One region of the Paenibacillus sp. FSL K6-1122 genome, then DNA from elsewhere that is predicted to be linked to it. Evidence: predicted binding sites of a transcription regulator. Region 1 holds the regulator's gene; each other region holds the start of a gene.

Region 1 (4,290 bases):
AATGGCAGGAGTTGCAGGATCTGGAGAACCAGATCTATGTGACTCTGGGTGATTTGGTTCGCAAAGGGGACAAATTGCTGCTTGAGGTGAAAGAGGATCAGGATGATTATCAATCGGACAGTCTGATCACGGACATTACAGGATTGCTGAAAGATCTGACCACATTGAAGGAGAATCTACGTTTCTTCATGCGTATGGATGATGCCAAAACGGTGTACTGGATGGAAGCCAGCGGTCAGTTCCGCAGTAAATCTCTCCAGCTGTATGCCGTACCTGTAGATGTTAGTGCACAACTTAAGGATTTATTTTTTGACAAAAAGAAAAGTGTTGTGCTTACATCGGCTACGCTCTCGGTAGATAAGTCATTCCAGTTCATGATTGAGCAGCTTGGCTTACAGGAAGCCTCTGAGAATAATCGGCTGTTAACGTCGATGCTGCCATCACCTTTCAACTATCGCGATCAGGCACTTCTCGTGATTCCGCGTGATTTCCCGAGTGTGAAGGGAAGTGTGGGTGATGCGCACTTTGTTAATATGCTGGTGCAATCACTTGCAGAGACGGCAATTGCTACGCGTGGACGCATGATGGTTCTGTTTACTTCATACAAGATGTTGCGACAGGTCTATGATCCGCTGAAGGAGGCACTGTCTGGCAACGACATCTCGTTGCTTGGGCAAGGCGTTGACAGTGGAAGTCGTTCCAAATTGACTCGCAGGTTTCAAGATGCCAAAGCAACGGTACTTCTGGGCACAAGCAGCTTCTGGGAGGGTGTAGATATCCCGGGAGAGGCGCTAACCTGTCTCGCTATTGTTCGACTGCCTTTCCAGCCACCGAATCATCCGTTGGTGGAAGCCAAGAGTGAGCTGCTTCAGGAACAGAAGAAAAATCCGTTCATGAAACTGTCCGTGCCGCAAGCGGTCATTCGTTTCAAGCAGGGATTTGGCCGTTTGGTGCGTACAGCGAAGGACAGAGGAATTGTCATTGTTTATGATACACGGGTGATTGAAGCGTACTACGGTAAATTCTTTTTATATTCATTACCTGGTCCCAAAATGGAACACATGCTCACGGAGCAGATGGTTCCACGAATTACCGAGTGGTTGGAAAAACCTGCTAATGAACAAAAATAATGGTTGTTTTGTTCGTTATATCATTGCATGACACTATCGTTTGGCGTTAAACTTTATTATATATTTCCGTATCCGATTAAAGTAGTTGCACGTAAGAACTTATAACCTAAATTACAAGGAGCATTCTGTATAAAATGTCACGTTTATCTTTGAGTTTTATACAGAATGCTCATCTTTTCATCTATTATTTTATCGTGGCCTTGGTAAGGGGGAGCAAGAATGAAATCGGATAAAATTTCGGAAGCGGTGGTACGACGTCTGCCTGTTTACTTGCGTTATTTGAACGAGTTGCATCAGCGTGAGGTGGCTACTGTTTCTTCTCAAGAGCTTGGACAGAGGCTGGATCTGAATCCGGCCCAAATTCGTAAAGACCTGGCTTACTTCGGTGATTTTGGTCGTAAAGGGATCGGGTATGATGTATCCTATTTGATCGAGAAAATTCGTCACATTCTCAAAATCGATCAGCAAATTAATGTAGCTCTGGTAGGAGCGGGTAACCTCGGTCAAGCCTTGTCCAACTACAACGCATATCTGAAAGACAACATGAAGATTGTTGCTGTATTTGATGCATATGGACCGAAGATAGGTAGTCAAATCAACAGTTTGACGGTAAAACCAATGGATGAATTGACGGAAGCGGTTAAAATGGAAAACATTCGCATCGGAATTATCACGGTTCCGGATACGGAAGCCCAAAATGTAGCCGATCAGCTTATTGAATCAGGAATTGAAGCGATCCTTAATTTTGCACCAACCATTCTAAAAACACCGCCGCATATCCGCATTCACCATGCTGACTTTACAACAGATCTGCTTAGTTTGGCCTATTACTTGGATACTGGAAAGGACGACGAGGAAGATGACAACAAATAGATGGGTAATTCACAATGGCAAATTTGCTGTTAATGAAGGCGGCACAACATGGAACGTGGTCCAAGGATACATGGTTGTTGAGAATGACAAGATTGTGCATATTGGTGAGACATTGCCGGATGAAGACAAAAATTGTACCAAAGTGGATGGAAAAGGACTGTTCTTCCTGCCGGGTCTGATCAATACGCATGGTCATGCAGCGATGTCGTTGCTCAGAGGGCACGGAGACGATCTTGCATTGCAAGTATGGTTGCAGGAAAAAATGTGGCCGATGGAAGCGAAAATGACTTCAGAAGACGTATATTGGGGAACTTCGCTATCGGTGCTTGAAATGTTGAAAGGCGGAACTACAGCTTTCCTGGACATGTACGATCACATGGATCAAGTTGCCAAAGTTGTGGAGCAATCCGGCGTTAGAGCAGCACTGGCACGTGGTGTAATCGGGTTGTGCTCGGAGGAAGAACAATTGCGGAAGCTGGAGGAGTCGGCTGCGTTTGCGCGTGAGTGGAATGGACAGGCAGATGGTCGCATTACAACCGTAATCTCGCCACATGCACCATATACATGCCCTCCTGACTACATAGAGAAGCTTGTGCAGGTCGCGAACGACCTAAACCTTCCCCTTCATACACATATGTCGGAAACGCTTCGTGAAGTCGAGCAGAACGTGGCTGATTATGGACTGCGTCCTGTGGCACATCTGGAGAAACTGGGCTTTTTCTCTCGTCCATCCCTGGTTGCACATGCGGTGCATCTGAATGACGAAGAGATTGAGATTCTGGCCCGTCATGATGTGGCTGTATCCCATAACCCGGGAAGTAACCTGAAACTCGCTTCCGGTGTTGCGCGGGTACCTGCGTTGCTGAAAGCAGGAGTTACCGTGTCACTCGGAACAGACGGACCGGCAAGCAACAACAACCTGGATATGTTCGAGGAAATGAGACTGGCTGCATTGATCCACAAAGGTGTATCTGGTGACCCGACGGCAGTGCCAGCAGGCGAAGCGTTACTACTCGGAACGTCATACGGTGCCAAATCTATCTTCTTGAACAATACCGGAGCACTCCAGGTCGGCATGAAGGCTGACTTTATCGCCTTGGACATTGAACAGGCACATTTCTATCCACATACAGACCTGATCTCACATACAATCTACTCGGCTTCTGCTAAAGATGTTGAGCACGTATGGGTGGATGGAAAACAAGTGGTGAAACATGGCGAATGTCTGACGCTGGATGAAGAACGCATTTTGCGTGAGTCTCAATTGGCATTTGATGGTCTGCTTGCTCGTTAATTGCAGGACAGCATCATAGGGAAAGGAAGTTCGGCTTTTGAAGAAAAAAAAGAAGTGGATATGGATTTCGCTGCTTGCACTGGTTCTGATTCTGTTTGGACTTCAGCGTTATTACGTCCATGTCACGCAGGACCAACGCAAGGAAGAAGCGCTCGCCATACAAGCAGCACAGGAGCAACTGGGCATTACATCCTATGATGAATTGCGCAAGTACATCTGGGGAGACAAAGAAGGCTCTGACAACATCTACTGGACCCTGATCGGCAAAAACAAGGATAACCAGGATGTTATGGTCTGGGTTAAATTCGATGCAAACAATCAACCGGTTAAGGGTGCAAACGCTGTACACAGTGAGCTGCTGCAGAATGGCATGTCCGAAGCGCAGATACGCAATCGCTTCAGTTCTGAAGTTCCTGCCGGTGAGATTAAACGAATCATGCCCGGAGTTGTGAATGGAATATATGTGTGGCAAGTGTATTATAAAGACGGTACGCATAACCACTATCGCTTTTATCGTTTTAGCAACGGAGAACAGGTGGACCTGGTCTACACACTCCCGAACAGCTAGAACAAGATAGAGTGAGATAAATAGAGAATTAAAGAAATGAAAGAACCGGCAGACGGATATCCGACTGAACCGGTTCTTTGTGTTGTCTGTAAACATATTTGATTTAAATAGTTAAAATTAATAATTTATTCATATTTTCGCCTTCGAAATTGTATATACGATGTGATATACTCAGATATGTACTCAAAGTTACATTCAAAAACAAATAATCCTGTCGAAATTCTCGCAGGAGTCAATGTGCACATATTCGTATATACCAATAAGCCAGTAGGTTGGGCCAAAATCTGGGAGGGGTAATTCACTTGAAGCTAAAAGTATTGCCTATTGCTATAACTGCCGTCATTTCAGCCGTTGTGTTGTTTGGAGGTTGGTTTGTATATCGTCAGGTGGCTGTGCAGAATCCGATTGAAAAAATGGTAACCCAG
Region 2 (4,290 bases), 850 kb from region 1:
AACCCATCGCTGGTGGTGTCGCGCTACTCTGAATGGTGATGTATGGATCGAGAATGTAAGGATATTGCCCAATCCCGTAAGCGAAAAAGGCTGTGAGAAATTGCAGCATGATGCATATAAAAGCTAAACCATAACGGCGTCCGTTATATAACAGCCACATGGCAATCATGAAAAACGCAACGGAAAGCGCCAGCAGCCACCATAAATCCATCATATTTTGAAAATGACGCTCATTGTGTTGACCCAAATATATAAATGCAGTCAGCGCGAGAATAATGGTCGGTGTGCTCCAGAACAAAGCATAGTTCCGCATCAGCTTCAATGCCGAATGGTCCTCTGCGCGAGAAGCGTAAAATGTGAGAAATGACCCACTAATGAACAATACGGACACGATCGCCAGTCCAACGATGCTCCACGATAATGGATTCGTAAATAGTGCCCAGTAATCCAGGGAAACGGTATCTCCCTGCTTCAAAATAAAGCCACCTTCAGACAGGGTCAGTGCCACTGACAATGACGCTGGAATAAGCAACCCTGTAGCTCCATATAAGAACAAATACACGATACTTTTTTTGGAACCATAATTTTCGAAAGCATAGAACGACCCACGAATGGCAAGTAGAATGACGGCAATACTTCCTGGAACAAGCAGCGCGGAGCCATAATAATAGGCCGTGTCCGGGAAAAATCCGACGATACCAATATAGAAAAAGACAAAAAATACATTGGTGATCTCCCAGACCGGTGATAGATAACGGGAGATCAGACGATTAATCAGATGATCCTGCTTTGTCAGGCGTGCATAAAAGGCAAAGAAACCTGCTCCAAAATCAATGGAAGCTACAATAAGATAGCCGTACAAGAACAGCCAAAGTACCGAAATACCAATTAATTCATAACTCATCAGGCCTGATCCCCTTTCTTGGCTGATTGATCATGCTTCTCCTTCAACCATTTCTCCATCTCGAGTTCAGCAGGATTGTTATTGAACAACCGTCTCAGTACGACGACACACATAACGCCTAGCAGGATGTAGAGAAGCAAGAAGACGAAAAATAAAATTCTCACACTCGGTGAAGAAGTAGCGGCCTCTTCTACCCGCATATAACCTCGGATGATCCATGGCTGCCGCCCGATCTCTGCATAGAACCAACCCATCTCAACGGCCAGAAAAGCAAGCGGTGCACTCAGTGCAACCATACGAAGCATCCACTTGTTAAACTGATTACGTTTCTTCCAGAATACAAACAGGAAGTACAGACTTGATATAGCAAGCAGAGCGAATCCAATACCAGCCATTAGATCAAATAAATAATGCACAAGTAAGGGCGGGTGTTCATCTGGTGGAAATTCGTTCAGCCCGGTTACCTCGGCGTTAAAGTCTCCAAAGGCAAGGAAACTGAGCAGTTTCGGCAAATGAAGAGCGCCTATAATTTCATGTTCTGCATTCAGCCATCCCAAAAAAATCAAATCCGCGCCGCTTTCCGTCTCGAAATGCCACTCGGCAGCTGCGAGCTTCTCCGGCTGATGCTCAGCCAAAAACTTGGCAGACACATCTCCAGCTAAAGAATTTAACAAACTGAATACCAGCACAACGGCCATCATGAGATTCAAGCCTTTTTTGTGGTAGGCCGACACTCCTTTTCTCAGCATCGCAAAGGCTGCTATTCCTGCTAACAGAGCAGCTCCTGTCAGATAAGCCGAGCTTAATACATGGAACACTTTGGAGAACGTCGCTGTATTCAGCATCGCTTGCACGGGGTTCACTGCCATGAATTGACCTGCTTCCATGACAAAACCTTCAGGCTGGTTCATGAATCCGTTCACTGTTGTAATAAAAACAGCAGACATGCCTGCCCCGGCGACAATCGGAATAGTCAGCAACCAGTGGATATACGGATTTTTGAACCGATCCCACGTGTACAGATAAATGCCCAGGAATATTGCTTCAAAAAAGAATGCAAATACTTCCATAAATAGTGGCAGTGCAATGACATTCCCGGCAAGTTTCATAAAATTCGGCCATACCAAGGCCAACTGTAGTGAGATCGCTGTGCCTGTCACGACACCAACCGCTACAGAAATGACAAACCCTCTGGACCACCTCTTTGCCATAAGTATGTAATGGTGATCCTTCTTCCGAATGCCGATGAACTCTGCAATAGCAATCATCAAAGGTACGCCGACACCAAGCGTTGCAAAAATCACGTGGAACCCGAGCGTCAAACCAGTCACTAGCCTGCTCCATAAAACCGTATCAATAGCCATTCTTTGTGTTGCCTCCTTTCAAACTCTGTTCAATTTAGAAACATTCAATATCAGATTTGGCCAAGCTCAATGCAGAGTTGCGAAAAATTTCACAAAGTTAGGTATGACGATATCTTGCCACACCTATAATGCGTTTACTCCTGTAGGCCTCCGATAATAACAATCATTGGATGCCTATTAAAATCTGATATTGATGCACTTAAAGTACTAACGAAACCTATTAATCAAAATTATTATATCTTTATTTTTACCTAATTCAATCAAAGACACGTCTTCTACCCTAAACGTTCAAGAAAGGATCAACTCTTTCTGACAACTTGGTGAAAATCAAAAAATACACCCAATGGAGCTATTGATTCATTGGGTGTAAACGTGTTATTGCACGGAAGATTTTCTATTTTACTTTCTCCGGACTCACCGCACCTGCCTCGCGACGTACGCTCATGATGATCAGTGATGCAGCTAATACCGTAAGGATGATTCCAAGCATCTGAAATCCTGTCACATTAAATGTATCTCCCATGACAATCCCAATCAATAACGACGATAAAATGGTCCCCAGGTAGCGTGATGTATTAAAAATACCCGATGCGACTCCAATCATTTCTTTGGGTGTGCTTTTAAACAGTGCTGCTTGCATACCGACCGCGTTTAGGCCGTTACTTATGCCAAATAAAGCTAAGGCAACAATGATTATGAAGATTGGAGAAGTTTCATTCATAACAACGATTAATATAGAGCCAAATGTCATTAAAGAAGCGGATACGATCAGAGCTGGCCGTGATCCTGATCTGTCAATCCAGCGCCCTGCGATCGGAGCAATAATGACTGAACATAACCCCAAAGCTAGCATGCTCATTCCTGTATGAACTTCGTTGAGATGACGTACCTGCTTCAAATACGTAGGAACTCCAAAAAAAAGTGCGTAAAACAGGATGTTCACCAGCATGTATTGCACATTCACCCAAGTCATCTCCGGATATGAGGCAAACGTTCGCAGAGGGATAAAAGGCGTGGCTGCTTTTAATTCATGTCGGAAGAACATGACGAATGCGATTAACCCGATCCCCCCTGTCAGCAGATGCCATGTTGAAATATCTCCTGTGGAATTTACTGAAAGTAAACCGATGAGCAGAGTCACCAAAGCTACCGTAAACATCAGGATACCTGGTGCGTCAATTAACGCAAGCCATTGCCGAATGGACATGTGACCAGAGATAGACGGAGATTGCTCGTCCTTCGGGATTGTTTTCCAGGCGAACCAAAAACTCACCAAGACAAACGGAATATTAACGAAGAATATGCTGTGCCAGTCCCACCAATGAATCAATACTCCACCAATAAAAGGTCCAATTGCAGCCGCTCCAGAAAGGAATATAGCCAAGGTGGACAAGGCGGAGGCTTGTTTTTCAGTCACGTTCATTCTGACAATCGCCATTCCGACAGCCACCATCATGCTTGTGCCAATTGATTGAATGATTCGGAATACGATGAGCCACGAAAAACTGGGAGACCACGGAGCTAGCATGGACGATACAAAAACAATAATAAGACCCATGAGGAATATCTTCCTGCGGCCAAACAAATCACTACACTTGCCCATGACGGGTTGAGCGACAGCACTAGCAATGTAAAATGATAAAATAATCCACGAGACGGCTGTAAAATTAAGTTGATACACTTGTTGTAATCTTGAAATAGCCACAGAAATCATGGAGGAATTTAACGGATTCAACATGATTCCGAGTCCAACAGCTAACATCAATCCTTTGTTTCGAACGTTCATTGGTGCACCTCTCTCTCTTCTGCTGTTATCTTACTTGAACGTGTTCATTTATTCCAACGCATTATATGTTATGATTTGATGAACTAGAAGGAATGAAGGAATGGTGCAAATGGAACTTCTTCAACTAAAATATTTCCTGACAGTGGCCCGATGCGAACATGTTACGGAAGCTGCGGGAAAGCTGCATGTCACGCAATCCTCCCTGAGCAAAACGATACAACGATTAGAGGATGACC
Region 3 (4,290 bases), 2.3 Mb from region 1:
CAAACAATACGGCAATCAGCAAAAACCACAACTCACTTAGTGACAACGGAATAACCTCCATCCACGCCGAACGGATCGGCCGATTCATCGTGATCTTCTGGCTTCTCGACCGCAAACGGTCCTGCTTTGATCTCACGTACGAACAGGTATACCATCACGATTCCGAGAACCGTATACGCAGCGGTAAAAGCGATGGTCGAGAACAGGATCGTTCCTGCGGATACGTTCGGCGAGACCCCGGCTTCGGTTGTCATATAGCCAAATACTGTCCATGGCTGTCTTCCTACCTCGGTCATAATCCAACCTGACGTATTGGCGATAAACGGCAGGGAGATGGCGAACACCATCAGATGCATAAACCACTTTCCAGCGACCTCCAGCTTCTTACGCATGGCTAGGAACGTACCGTATAGCGCCAATGCAATCATTAAACCACCCGCTGCGATCATAATGCGGAAACTCCAGAATGTTGTCCGTACCGGCGGGATGTAGTCCCCCGGTCCATACGTCTGTTCATACTCAGCTTGAAGCTCCTTCATACCTTTGACACTACCGGAGAACTTGCTGTAGGACAGATAACTGAGCAATCCAGGGATTTTGATCTCACCCGTACTCTCCTGTTTATCCGGGTCAATAAAAGCGACCACCGTCCATGGTGCCGGATCTTCTGTCGTTGTCCATGTGCCCTCACTGGCTGCCATCTTCATCGGCTGTGTCTCCACCAGATATTGCGCCTGGAAGTGTCCGGAGAAAGCTACACCAAATGAAGAAACAAGAGCGATAATGATCGCGATATTAAACGATTTGCGGAAGATCTCCACATCCTGCTTTTTCATCAATTTGTAGGCACTGATCCCGGTTACAACGAAGGCTCCTGTCATCAATGCCCCAAAGATTGTATGTGGGAACTCGACGAGCAACTGACCATTCGTGATGAGTGCAAAGAAATCATTCATCTCGGCTCGGCCGTTGTTAATCTCAAACCCAACAGGATGTTGCATAAATGAATTGGCTGCCAGAATCCACAGCGCGGACAGGAATGTGCCGACAAACACCAGCCAGATGCAGGCTAGATGCACTTTTTTGGACAAACGATCCCATCCGAATATCCACAATCCAATAAATGTAGACTCCATAAAAAACGCCAGTAGCGCTTCAATAGCCAGTGGCGCACCGAACACGTCTCCGACAAATCGGGAGTACTCGGACCAGTTCATACCAAACTGGAACTCTTGCAAAATACCTGTGACTACCCCGACGGCAAAGTTAATCAGGAACAGCTTGCCCCAGAACTTCGCCATCGTTTTGTAGATTTCCTTACCCTTAACAACGTACAACGTCTCCATAATCGCAACCAACAGTACTAGACCGATGGATAGCGGGACAAAAAAGAAATGGAAAATCGTTGTAAGTGCATATTGGATACGCGATAACATAATCGGATCCATACCGTTACCCCTTCTTTCTGTTCACTTCGCAGTATGCGTATTTGGCATTGAAGCTGCACCTTCGCTGTCTGTCCGCCAAATACGTTGATGAACGTATTGTGCCAGATTACCTATTTTATACATGTGAGAATTATCACAATCTTCCTCTCTAGAGCAAAAAAAAGTGATCCTGGTCACACAAAAGATAAAATTCAGCCTTTTATCACAGCTTGCCAACTTCATCTATTCATGGAAGATACTCATGTTTGGGACGGAATGCCCATATGTTAGTCTCAGGCATATCATGCGAAGTACCGTGAGGGCTTTACATATGAAGTGAAAGCATGAAACACATGCAGAGCGAATGACGCTCCATATTACAGTCAAGGTGAGGTGAACTATTCATGGAAAAACCTGCACCACTACCAGGTGAAGACACCGAAGCCAGCCTGGATAAGGCCAGTACAACACTGCCCCCTGTCCGGTATGTTCTCTTCCCTCGCAAAGGAGGCTGGTCATCCTTTCCCTATCCCGATATTGCTGCACTGCTGTCGATCGAGGGAGAGGTCTACTATGTCAGCAGCCTGACGCAAACAGAAGATGTACCTCCGGTCATTACCATCATCTCCCTCCCTGAGGCTGAGCAGCTATTGCTGGAACCTCGCACCGTAGCCGTAGTCGCCCATCCCTACTGGCTAATGGCTACAGCTTCGCTGGAGCCTGAGCTATGTATTGCCCTGCTCCCTGAGCCTGCTGGAAACGAAGCAGAATCTCCGCTATGGGAGAGCAGTATTTCCAAACTGGTCGGCATCGCCGATCTGGTAGGCACATCCTCCGAAACACGTTATATGAAGCTGTTATTCCAAGGCGTACGTGCCATCTGGCTGGGCGGAGAAGACCCTGCACCTGCGGGTACGATGCAAAAGGATGATCTCGAAGTCCCTCTCCGGGACTACGAACTGCTCTTCTTGCATGCGCTGCGGCAGATCCTGTCAGGCACTCCAGATAGCGTCACCCTGCTTCAATGCAGTGTACGTGCCGACTTCTACCGTCAGTTGCGTGCCAAAGCAGGTGCACATGAGACGATATCCTTTTTGCTGGCAGCCTATGAGTACTTGCTTGAAGATCCTCGGGCTATCCATTCACTGCAAGAGGCCTTTACCCACGCGGTCTTGAACGGTCGCAGTGATTGTGTGGTCTCCCACTATCGCTTCCTGTCTGCCATTCATGCCCGGTCCGGACAGTTGGAGGACGCCCTGCGGGTGTACGGAATTAGTGCAGCCGATGAACAAGAACGGCATCATTATGAACAGCTCTGTCGCTGGTTTGAGGCGGGAGAGGATCAACTTGTACGAGCGGAACTACTCCGTATGAACGATGATTACGGAAACGCCCTGCGTATCCTGGACGAACTTGGCGGAGAAACGGCGAGACATTGGAAATTCCGCATTTACCAGGAGACTGGACGTGTGGAAGAAGCACTGGCTCTGGTGCATGCAGTCGATATTCAGGATGATGCCAGTCGCCGGGATTATCAGCAATTATCCGGCAGTGCGCTGGCACTGCGAGGGGAACGACACGGGGCAGTCCGACATTTCCTTGAGACAGCACTGGAGGATGAAGATGCGCTGGCCCGGATTGTCGAGCTGGAGCTGTTGGATCATGCTGTACAGCAATTGCTTGGGGAGGTGCCATGATGCTGGACCCGAAGAAGCGTAGACAACAGTTGAATGGGCCAATGGTGCACAGGAATATCCGAACCGAAACCACTTACACGCCAACCGAAACAGTCGATCGAACACATACAGACGCATTGGAAAATGGCGATCACACCCCGGATCATGCACAACCAACGCAGGACATCCGAAGCCAAGTGCATCACTGGAATGATTCACAAGGTCAGGCAGAACAGAATGCTGCTGTAACACAAGAGGAAACAAGTGTATTCAAAGAGCCTTTCTCCATTCGTCGGGTTCGCAAAAGCAAAGGCAACAAGCTGACCGCCATGCTCCAGGTTCGCAATGAACGTGGCCGATACCTTGAAGAAGTATTGCATGATCTGAGTGAGTTCGTGGATGAAATCGTCATTGTGGACGATGCCAGCACAGACGGAACACCGGACATATGCAAAGCCTATCCAAAGGTGGTCCGTCTGGAGGTATTGGAGAAACCACTGTTCGCCGAGGAATGGCGACTTCGCAACACCTTGTGGCAAGCGGCTGCGGGAACATGTCCCGACTGGTTGCTCTCAGTTGATGCGGATGAGCTGTACAGCTCAGAGGCCAAGAAAGCCATACGCACTCTGATTAATCAGGAGTATGCGGACTGGTTTGCATTCCGATTCTACGATATGTGGGGTGGCCGGACCCACTACCGGGAAGATGATCTCTGGTCTCTGCACAAACGGCATACCGCTTCACTTGTACGGTATATGCCTGGATATCCTTATTTTTATCCACAACAGAATCATCATGTTCCCCGCCTTCCCTTGTCCTGCACGGTATTGCCTGGGGTCAGCACGGAATTGAAGGTTCAGCATCTCGGATGGGCAGGCAGTCTGGAGGACCGGGTTCGTAAATATTTGCGTTACAAGCGCATTGATCCTAGCGGTGAGTGGGGCAATCTTGCACATTACGAGTCTATTCTCGATCCGGAACCTCGGTTGATCCCCTGGAAGGAGGGACCGTGAGATGGGCGTGGTGAGTATTCTGACGCATAGTTTCACCGACGGGTACAACCGGGAATTCGGTCGTGTATTTGGTGGTGGACTGGAACGTTACATTCTGGATCTGTGCAGTGTCATCCGGGGACTCGGGCATATTCCCGAAGTTCATCAGCTGTCCTATTTTGAAGAATTCCAGAC

Evidence for each region. The regulator Rex, encoded in region 1, represses fermentation and respiration genes when NADH is low (regulators of the CRP and FNR family bind a similar motif). The targets are predictions, from matches to a motif close to TTGTGAAATATTTCACAA.
Region 2: NSQ20_RS16470 (cytochrome ubiquinol oxidase subunit I) is a predicted target of Rex. The motif match lies at 2,346-2,363, and genes of this name have one in related genera.
Region 3: NSQ20_RS29965 (cytochrome ubiquinol oxidase subunit I) is a predicted target of Rex. The motif match lies at 1,570-1,587, and genes of this name have one in related genera.

Annotation. Positions count from the first base shown of each region.
Region 1 is NZ_CP150272.1:4,470,417-4,474,706, reverse strand. Features, by position in the region: gene dinG (ATP-dependent DNA helicase DinG) at 1-1,130, shown strand, start outside; gene NSQ20_RS20035 (redox-sensing transcriptional repressor Rex) at 1,350-2,003, shown strand; gene NSQ20_RS20030 (amidohydrolase) at 1,990-3,297, shown strand; gene NSQ20_RS20025 (DUF5590 domain-containing protein) at 3,335-3,865, shown strand; gene NSQ20_RS20020 (hypothetical protein) at 4,168-4,290, shown strand, end outside.
Region 2 is NZ_CP150272.1:3,618,661-3,622,950, reverse strand. Features, by position in the region: gene NSQ20_RS16475 (cytochrome d ubiquinol oxidase subunit II) at 1-904, opposite strand, end outside; gene NSQ20_RS16470 (cytochrome ubiquinol oxidase subunit I) at 904-2,268, opposite strand; gene NSQ20_RS16465 (MFS transporter) at 2,663-4,054, opposite strand; gene NSQ20_RS16460 (LysR family transcriptional regulator) at 4,164-4,290, shown strand, end outside.
Region 3 is NZ_CP150272.1:6,743,862-6,748,151, forward strand. Features, by position in the region: gene cydB (cytochrome d ubiquinol oxidase subunit II) at 1-88, opposite strand, end outside; gene NSQ20_RS29965 (cytochrome ubiquinol oxidase subunit I) at 33-1,448, opposite strand; gene NSQ20_RS29970 (hypothetical protein) at 1,832-3,124, shown strand; gene NSQ20_RS29975 (glycosyltransferase) at 3,121-4,116, shown strand; gene NSQ20_RS29980 (glycosyltransferase) at 4,118-4,290, shown strand, end outside.